2 regions of the Gryllotalpicola daejeonensis genome follow, and region 1 is predicted to be linked to the other one. Evidence: predicted binding sites of a transcription regulator. Region 1 holds the regulator's gene; the other holds the start of a gene.
The links. Region 1 encodes LexA, which represses DNA repair genes until DNA is damaged. Its sites were predicted from a motif close to TCGAACANNTGTTCGA; they were not measured.
Positions count from the first base shown of each region.

Region 2: a site for LexA is predicted at 1,653-1,668, ahead of ABD736_RS06460 (HNH endonuclease signature motif containing protein). Genes of this name have one in related genera too.

Region 1 is NZ_BAABBV010000002.1:20,282-25,090, forward strand. Features, by position in the region: gene hisH (imidazole glycerol phosphate synthase subunit HisH) at 1-123, opposite strand, end outside; gene hisB (imidazoleglycerol-phosphate dehydratase HisB) at 120-728, opposite strand; gene ABD736_RS12980 (histidinol-phosphate transaminase) at 733-1,857, opposite strand; gene ABD736_RS12985 (LysM peptidoglycan-binding domain-containing protein) at 1,899-2,309, opposite strand; gene lexA (transcriptional repressor LexA) at 2,538-3,239, shown strand; gene ABD736_RS12995 (methylenetetrahydrofolate reductase) at 3,261-4,253, opposite strand; gene hflX (GTPase HflX) at 4,250-4,809, opposite strand, start outside.
Region 2 is NZ_BAABBV010000001.1:1,296,479-1,301,287, reverse strand. Features, by position in the region: gene ABD736_RS06465 (3-deoxy-7-phosphoheptulonate synthase) at 1-128, shown strand, start outside; gene ABD736_RS06460 (HNH endonuclease signature motif containing protein) at 227-1,609, opposite strand; gene ABD736_RS06455 (MarR family winged helix-turn-helix transcriptional regulator) at 1,732-2,232, opposite strand; tRNA gene ABD736_RS06450 (tRNA-Gln) at 2,276-2,350, shown strand; gene ABD736_RS06445 (PP2C family protein-serine/threonine phosphatase) at 2,419-3,762, opposite strand; gene ABD736_RS06440 (hypothetical protein) at 3,969-4,175, shown strand; gene ABD736_RS06435 (ATP-binding protein) at 4,201-4,611, opposite strand; gene ABD736_RS06430 (STAS domain-containing protein) at 4,616-4,809, opposite strand, start outside.

The sequences.
Region 1 (4,809 bases):
CTGGCGGTCGCGCGTGATCGTGACCGCTGCACCCGCCGCCTCGAGCGCTTTGGCCGCCGAGTGGACGTTGCCGCTGCCGTAGTCGAGGATCACGACCGTGGGGCGCGATGGCGCGTCGGTCACAGGGCGCCCTTGGTGGATGGGATGCCGCTGACCGCGGCGTCGAAGGCCTTCGCCTGGCGGAAAGCGCGGGCGAATGCCTTGAACTCGGCTTCAGCGATGTGGTGCGGGTCACGCCCGTCGAGCACGCGCACGTGCACCGTGAGAGCCGCGTTGAAAGCGATCGCCTCGAAGACGTGCCTGACCATCGAGCCCGTGAAGTGGCCGCCGATGAGGTGCAGCTCGAACCCGGCGGGCTCGCCGGAGTGGACGAGGTAGGGCCGGCCGGAGATGTCGACGACCGCCTGCACGAGCGCATCATCGAGCGGCACGAGCGCGTCGCCGAACCGGCTGATGCCGCTCTTGTCGCCGAGCGCCTGGCGGATCGCCTGACCGAGGACGATGCCGGTGTCTTCGGCGGTGTGGTGGACGTCGATGTGGGTGTCGCCGGTCGCGCGAACGGTGAGGTCGGTGAGCGAGTGCTTGGCGAAGGCCGTGAGCAGGTGGTCGTAGAACGGCACAGCGCTCTGGATGTCGCTGCGCCCGGTGCCATCGAGGTCGAGGCTCAGCTCGATGCGCGACTCACTGGTCTCTCGCGTGATGGAGGCGGTGCGGGGGCCTGCGGTCATGCGCTCAGCCTACTGGGGCGCGCTCGGATGTTTCCGCGAGCGGGCTGCCGTGACGCTCGACGTAGCGAGCCATCGCGTCGAGGAACTCGCTCGTCTCAGACTCGGTTCCCGCGGAGACGCGGAGGCTGTTCGGGATGCCCATCTCACGGATGATGATGCCCTCCGCCAGCAGCTCGTCGAACACCTCGCGCGGGTTGGCGACGCGATCGAAGAGGACGAAGTTGGACCACGTGCGGTAGGGGTGGAACCCGAGCGCCGTCAACTCGGTGACGATGCGGTCGCGCTGCACCTTGATCTCGTCGACCATCGCGAGCATCTCGCGCGCGTGGGCGAGCGCCCCAAGCGCCGCCGCCTGCGTCAGCGCGGACAGGTGGTACGGCAGCCGGACGAGGCGGAGCGCGTCGGCGATGGCGGGGTCTGCCGCGAGGTACCCGAGTCGGACGCCCGCGAAGGCGAACGCCTTGCTCATCGTTCGCGAGACGACGAGGCGCTCACGACCAGGCAGCAGCGTGAGCGCACTCGGCTCACCGGCCGGGAAGAACTCGGCATATGCCTCGTCGACGATCACGATGCCGGGCGCCACCTCGTAGACCGCCTCGACGACGTCGAGAGACAGAGGCGTGCCCGTGGGGTTGTTCGGCGAGCACAGGATCACCACGTCAGGCTGAGTGCGGCGCACCCAGTCGGCGGCTCGCTCAGCCGACAGCTCATAATCGGCGTCTCGGTCGCCCGCGACCCACTCGGTGCCGGTGCCGGAGGCAAGCAGCGGATACATCGAGTATGTCGGCGCGAAGCCGAGCACAGTGCGGCCCGGGCCACCGAACACCTGGAGCAGCTGCTGCAGGATCTCGTTCGAACCATTCGCCGCCCAGAGGTTGTCGCGCGTCAGGCCGTGGCCCAGATAGCCGGCCAGCGCGTCGCGCAGCTCGACGAACTCGCGGTCGGGGTAGCGATTCGCGCCGCTCACAGCCTTCGCGAGCCGCTCGAGCACGTCGGCCTGCACGTCGTCGGGGATGGGGTGAGTGTTCTCGTTGACGTTCAGCTCGACCCTGACATGCTTCTGCGGCGCGCCATACGGCTCACGGCCGCGCAGGTCGTCACGGATCGGGAGGTCTGAGAGAGACGTCACGCCTCTATCGTAGGCGGCGCCTTGACAGGCCTCCGCTTGAGCTACCTCGCGTACTGCGCGGGGATCGCGAGCGATTCGCCGGGCGTCACGACGGTGCTCTGCAGCCCGTTCATGTCAACGATTGCGTCGATCACTTCACGCGGGTCGGCGTGAGGGGCGACACGCTCGGCGATCTGCCACAGCGACTCACCTTGCGCGACAGTGACGTGCTCGACGCTGCCGTGTGCGGTCGCCGCCGACGGCGCCTGCGCGGACGCGGCCCCGGTGCTGACGCCGAACCAGAGCGCGGCGGCCAGCAGAGGCGCCGACGCCAGCGCGACCAGCGCGAGCCTGCCGCGCCGGGTCACACGGAGTCGCGAGCGAACCGCCGGGCCGGGATGCGCCGGCGTGCCGACGGGCCGTCGCACGTTGAACGCTGCCCTCGCGGACGTGTGAACAGTGAAGCTGCTCATCTCAACCCTCAACCTTCGTCACCTGGTTCGGAACGCCTGTTCGATATTTCGGACGCTTACGAACCTATCTTCGATCTAAACTTGATGCAAGCCCCGCATGATTCACGAACTTATCCACCGGTTTCGGCGACTCGCTCGAACAAATCCCCTACACAGAGGGGGTTTGTCGCTAGTGTGTGGCTCACTGGTGGAAATGCAACCAGCGACCACTGACATTGGGGATTTGACGTGACCACAGATGCCGTCAGCGCCGACACCGGCGCTGCACCGAAGCGCCGTACCCGCCGCCGCAAGAACCTCAGCGACAAGCAGCTCGCGATCCTCGACGTGATCAAGAAGTCGCTCGCCGCGCGCGGCTACCCGCCGAGCATGCGCGAGATCGGCGACGCGGTCGGTCTCGCCTCACTGTCGAGCGTGACGCACCAGCTCAACCAGCTCGAGCTCTCCGGCTACCTGCGCCGCGACCCGAATCGGCCACGCGCGCTCGAGATCCTCATCGACCCTCCGTCACCGGCCGAGCAGACCGACGACTTCGAGACCAAGGCGCCCGTCGGCGACGCGATGCTCGTTCCCCTCGTCGGGCGCATCGCCGCAGGCATCCCCATCACCGCCGACCAGCAGGTGGAAGAGGTGTTCCCCCTCCCCCGCCGCCTCGTCGGCAACGGCGACCTGTTCATGCTCAAGGTCGCCGGCGAATCGATGATCGACGCCGCGATCTGCGACGGCGACTGGGTGGTCGTGCGCCAGCAGCAGGACGCCGTGAACGGCGAGATCGTGGCCGCGATGCTCGAGGGCGAGGCCACGGTGAAGGTGTTCCGTCAGCGTGACGGCCACACCTGGCTGCTGCCGCGCAACTCGGCCTTCGAGCCGATCGTGGGCGACGAGGCGGTCATCCTCGGCAAGGTCGTCGCCGTTCTGCGCGCGGTCTGACGCTCAAGCACGTCGGGGGGCCTACGAGGCGGGCTCCCCGACGATGGCCTGCGCCTCGCTCGTGAACTCGGGCGCGATCAACTGCGCATAGCGCGCGTCGTCGATGAGGCCGACGCGCGCAAGCACGGCGAGGGGTACCTCGTGCATGTTCCGCGTGTACAGATGGATGCCTGGCGCCCCGCCTTCGATGAGGCGCTCGGTGAGCTTCGCGGCGAAGTCGATGCCGATCTCGCGCCGACCGGCCTCGGTCGGCTCGACCTCGAGCGCCACGGCGAAGTCGGCCGGTGCTTGCTCGCCCGAGAGCTCGAGATTGCGCGCCAGTCCCGCCGGTGTCGTCACGGGCGTGATCGCGGGCAGGATCGGCAGCTCGACACCGGCGGCGCGCGCGGCGTCGACCATGCGGAAGTAGTCCTCGGCGTGGAAGATCATCTGGCAGATCGCGAGGTTGGCGCCGGCAGCTTGCTTGGCGAGCAGCGTGTCGATGTCCTGCTGCCAGGAGCGGGAGGACGGGTGTCCGTTCGGGAACGCGGCGACGGCGATGGCCGCGCGCTCGCGCCCGTCGCGGTCGACCGTGATTCCCGGCGTGCCCGGAACCGCGACCTCGCGCCACGGCCTGCGCTCGTTCTGGACTGCATGGATCAGCTGGACGAGTTCGGCTGCTGTGCGGATGTCGCCGGGGAAGGCATCCTCAGGTGCGCCGACGGGCAGATCACCGCGGACGGCGAGGAAGCTGTGCACGCCGGCATCCATGAAGGTCCGCACGGTTTCGTGCGCGTGCTGCACCGTCGACCCGACGCAGGTGAGGTGCGCCATGGTCCGCACTCCGGGGTGGTTCTCGATCACGTGCTTCAGCACGTCCAGCGATGCGTCTTGCGACGAACCGCCCGCGCCGTAGGTCACCGAGACGAATTCGGGCCCCGCGGCGACGAGGCGCGCGATGCGGTCGGGCAGCTGCTTCGCGATGTGCTCGGAGCGGGCGGGATGCAGCTCGAACGAGAACGGCACCTTCCTCATGCGCGCGGAGCCGCCTCGAGGCGATACGGCTCGAACGGCGCGACGCGGCTCGGGTCGATGAGCGCCGAGATGCGCGTGCCCTGCTCGGTGTAGCTCTGCGAGGTCACGCGGCCGTGATCGTGGAGCGCCGCGATGATCTCGCCGTGCTCGTAGGGGACGAGCAGCTCGATCGGGACCGAGTGGTCGGGAATCAGGTACGCGATGCGGGCGAGCACCTCGTCGATACCCTCGCCGGTGCGGGCGCTCGCGAAGACGGCGCCGGGCACGAGTCCACGCAGCACGAGGCGGGTGTCGTCATCGATCAGATCGGATTTGTTGAACACCACGAGCTCGGGGATGTCTCGCGCACCCACCTCGCCGATGACGTCGCGCACCGTCTGCAGCTGGCTCGCCGGGTCGGGGTGAGAGGCGTCGACGACGTGCACGATCACGTCGGAGTCCTGAACCTCCTCGAGCGTCGAGCGGAAGGCCTCGACGAGCTGGTGGGGAAGGTTGCGCACGAATCCGACGGTGTCGGCCAGCGTGTACGGTCGGCCGTCGAGTGTCTGCGAGCGGC
Region 2 (4,809 bases), on a different contig from region 1:
TCGAGGGTCTCGAATACGGCAAGTCCATTACGGATGCCTGCATCGGGTGGGATGACACCGCGACGCTCCTCGGCGACCTGGCCGAGGCTGCGCGTCGTGCCGCTCGCCTCGAGCCGGTCGACGTGTAGCGGTCAGCCGCCGTCGCCACGGGCATCGCAGCTGACGTCACACCTGACCTCGGGCGGCGCCACCGGCCCGATTGTCCAGCTGTCGTCTCGGGGTGGGGCTAAGCGCCCGGTGCTGCCCCGGGTGGCGCCCCGGGTGATGCCGCGGCCCCGGGTGGCGCTCCCGCCTGGGCTCTGAGTCGTGCGGCGGTTCCGTTTCCGGCTGATGCCCAGTCGATGACCCGCCCGCCGTGGGCGTAACGCACCTCGGGGGTGCCGGTGATGATCCGGATGTGCCAGGGTCCGTGGTCGATTTCGTGGTGGTGGAACCAGCACAGGAGCACCCCGTTGTCGAGGTCGGTGTTGCCGCCGTCTTTGTAGCTGACGACGTGGTGGACCTCGCACCACTGCGCCGGGACCGTGCACCCCGGGATCAGGCACGTGCCCCCGTCCCGCAGGGCGATCGCGCGCCTTTGGCGGCGGGTGAACCCGCGCACGCTGCGCCCGAGCCGCAGGACTTCGCCGTCGTCGTCGAAGATCACCGTCTGGATCCCGCCCGCGCAGGCAGCCAGCTCGGCCTCAGCCACAGGCACGGGTTCGGGGGTGCCGGCGTAGAACGCCAACCCCTCACCCGAATGAAGCTCCTTCACCGTGGTGGAGATCCACACGGTGGGGTGGTCCCCGCCCATGTCCGGCGCCTCGGCCGAGCGGGCCTGGGCGGCGCAGATGTCCCGGAACAGGTCCGCCCGCTTCTGCCCGGCCGTGCGCGAGTCCTCTGGTGTGACCTCGTCGGCGGGGGTGAAGGTGACGGTCTTCTTCCCTTTCGGGTTGACGAACGCGTCGAAGACCCCGCGGATGACGGCGGCGTGCCCGGCTGGCAGCAGGCCGGACACCTTCGCCACCCCATCCACCGTGGGGCTGATCCAGAAGAACCGCTCCGCCATCGCCTTCGCCGCCTGGTCTTCGACGACCCGAACGTCCAACAGCGCGGCCTTCTCCGCCGCCTTGGCCTTCACCTCGTCGGCACCGGCCGTGGTGGCCAGCTCGACGAGCTCGGCCTCGACCTGGGCCACCTGAACGGCGTCGGCACGGCCGAGATCCTTCCCGGCGGCCTTCTGCAGCTCCGAGCTGATCGCCGCCGCCGCCTCCCGGCCGATCCGCCCGTCTAGAACCGCCTGCTCGACCGTGGGCAGCTTCTTGAGCTCGGTCGCCTGGGCGACCAGCTTCTGAGCCTCTTTGCCCGAGCTCTTCGTCAGACCCTGGATCGCCCCGGCGGCGGTCTTGAACCCCAACCGCCGCGCCAGAGAATCCGGCGACTCGGGGTCCGAGCGGTGCTGCACCTCCCCGGCCACAGCCAGCTCCACCGCATCAAGGTGACGGTGCACCGCGGCAAGATCCTCCGCCAGCCGCACCAGCTGCCCATCCGTCAAAGCCGAAGGGTCCACAGGCAGCACACCCGCCAGGCGCGCAAGCGCCCCGCACGCGGCAGACCCGACCTTCGACATAGAACAAGACTACGCCAAGCATCCGAAAATGGCTAGGAAACAATAGAATACTTATTCACAAGTGCAGGAAGCCCAGCGACTTCTCCACACCCAGCCGCACAGCCCCGGCATCCGTGCCCAGCTCACGGCCCGTCGAAATCGACCGTCAGCTTCCGCAACAGCGTGCCGAGCCGCGTCTGATCGTTCGCGCTGAGCCCCTTGAGGATGCCGGCCTCGGCGTCGACGAGACGCGTGATCGCGGCATCCACGTGGGTCAATCCCGATCGCGTCATCCGCACGAGAACGCCTCGGCCGTCGGCCGGGTCGCTCGAACGCTGCACGAAGCCGCGCTCGACGAGCCGGTCGATGCGGTTCGTCATCGTGCCGGACGAGACCAGGGTCTGCTGCAGCAGCGCCTTGGGGGAGAGCTGATAGGGGGCGCCTGCGCGGCGCAAGGCGGCGAGCACGTCGAACTCCCACGACTGCAGGCCGGAGCGGCTGAACGCCGCGCGCCGAGCCGTCTCGAGGTGGCGCGACAGCCGGTCGACGCGCGAGAGCACCTGCAGAGGTGTGAAGTCGAGATCGGGGCGCTCGCGCAGCCAGGCGTCGACGATGCGGTCGACTTCATCCTGGGGTGCGGGCATGCGGTCAGCCTACCCAGCCCGGGAATGCCAGACTGGTAACCGATCCGCGATGGTGTAACGGCAGCACGACGGCCTTTGGAGCCGTTAAGTCCTGGTTCGAATCCAGGTCGCGGAGCCACTCAGCGCTCACGCCGCCGACCGCGCCGCCCGCCGCCCCGGCGCCGCCGCTCGCGCGGCCCCCGCCGCCTACGCCGCGACGGCTGCCGCCCCGGCATCCCCGGCTGCCGCAGCCGGCTCGCGCTCGGCATCCAGCGGCTTGCGCTCGGCATCCAGCGGCTCGCGGTCGGCATCCAGCGGCTCGCGCCGCACGGCGACGACCGTGATGTCGTCATCGTGCGGAATCTGCGCGGCGAGCGCTGAGAACTTCGCCACGATCGCGTTCGGGTCCGAGTCCTCACGGCTGATCGCGTTCATTCCCTCGATCGCCTCGTCGACGCCGCTCCACAGGTCGAGCACGCCGTCGCTGACCGACACGAGTACGTCGCCGGGGTCGAGCCGGGTTGTCTTGGTGTGCCAGCGCTCGACCACCTGCAATCCGAGCGGAAGGTTCTGCGACGCGAGTCGGTCGACGGTGCCGTCCGCACGGAAGATGGCGCTCAGCCCGTGCCCCGCGTCGGCCCAGTGCAGCACCCCGTCGGTCGACAGCCGCGCATGGAAAAGCGTCGTGAACGTGATGTCGGAGACATCGCTGGCCACCTCGAGCCCGTCCGACGCGCGCTGCAGCGCCTCGGCAGGGTCGTCAACGGAATACGCGCTGCGCACCGACGCCCGCACGGCCGCGGCGATCAGGCCGGCACCGACGCCCTTGCCCATCACGTCGCCCAGCGTGATCGCGACGCCGCTTCCCGTGTCGTACCAGTCGAAGAAGTCGCCGCCGACGCTCGTGGCCGGCTGGCAGGTGCCGGCGACCGAGATGTCGTCGCCGATGGTCAGGTTCGCATCGGGCAGCAGCGAACGCTGCACGGCGGCCGCTCGCCCGATCTCTTCGAGCACCTGTCCCTCGTTCTGCTGCGCCAAGCGCACCCTGAGTCGCGAGCGAGCGGTGAGCGCGTTGACGGCCCCGCTCACGGTGCTGAACACGATCAGATACACGACAACCCGGGTGAGATCGGCGCTCGACAGGCCGCTGCCCGGGTCGAGCGCAAGCGGGGCGAGAATCACGAACATGCTGCCGACGACGCCGAAAACGACGTAGCGGCGCCCTTCTGAACCTGACACCCAGAACACCGGCAGCACGACGAGCGCGGTGAACACCGAGGCGGAGTCGCCGGTCGTCGTCCGCAGCAGAGCGATCGCGATGAAGTCGATGCCCGGCACGATGGTGAACAGCGCCGTCCCGAGGCGCGAGTGCACGGGGACGAACGCGAGTCCCGTCGCCACGGCCGCGATGGCCATGCCCACGACGAACGTCGGCATGCTCGTCACCGGGATCTCGGGGATCACCAGCCCGAATACCGCCGCGAGGGCGAAGATCACCGCGATCGGAGTCTGCCGCACGAGCGTGTTGCCGAGGAACGATGCGCGGTTCATATTGCATCGACAATACGGGCGCAGAGAGCGGGATGTCTGCCCCTTGCAGCACCGACGGGGGTGGCGCCCCCGCCGACCTCAGCGAAGGTTGAGCCGGTCTTGAGGATGCGTTGCGGACTCGGCGCGGATTGATGCCCGAAGCTGATGTCAGGCGAAGAAGAACCCCACCGCCTGATCGCTCAACGGGACCCGACCCCAGGAGAGACATGTGTTACCCGGTTAAGTGCGCCGAGTGCGCCAAGACGACGTGGGCCGGTGACGGCCAGCACATCGAGATGGTCCGTTCCAACGTCGAGGCTGGCCAGTGGTGCCCCGGCCACGCAAAGACCGAGAAGCCGCAGACCCGCCTGTTCGCACGCTTCTTCTCATCGTCGAAGCAGGCAGAGGCCCGCGCGGGCGAGCGCGTCGCGTAAGCGGGGGAGGGCCGCCCGGTGACGCTCAGGCGGCGGCGCGTGCCTTGCGGATCGTCCACAGGTTCGACGACCCCACGCGCTGATAGCCGAGCTCGTCCACTACGAGCTGCACGAGGGCGAGGCCCCGGCCGCTCTCGCTGAGCTCGTCCGGCATCTCGCACGCGGCCAGGTCGATGTCGCCGGCGCGGCCCGTGTCGCTGAGCAGAGCGCTGACGGATGCCTCGTCGACGATCATGCGCAGGCGGCAGGCGACGCCGGCCCCGGTGTCGGCGTGTTGCATGACGTTCGCGGCGAGTTCGACGAGCGCAAGTTCGAAGGCCAGACGCTCGTCGGCGGTGAGCGACGCGTCCCTGCTCCAGACGCCGTCGAGGAACTCGTGGACGATGTTCACGTCGGCCGGCGGCGCGGCGAAGTCGATGTGGTGCTCGGTCGTCATGCGCTCACGCCTCCAGCGCGGCGTGCGCCGAGGGGTACGGGCGCAGCAGCTGGATGAGGTTCGACACCTCGAGCACGGCGAGGATGTGCTTCGTCGGGCGCGAGATGCGCAGGTCTCCGTTCGCCCGGCGCGCGGCATTGAGGCATCCGATCAGCGAACCCAAGGCCGACGAGTCGATGAACTCGACCGCGTCGAGAT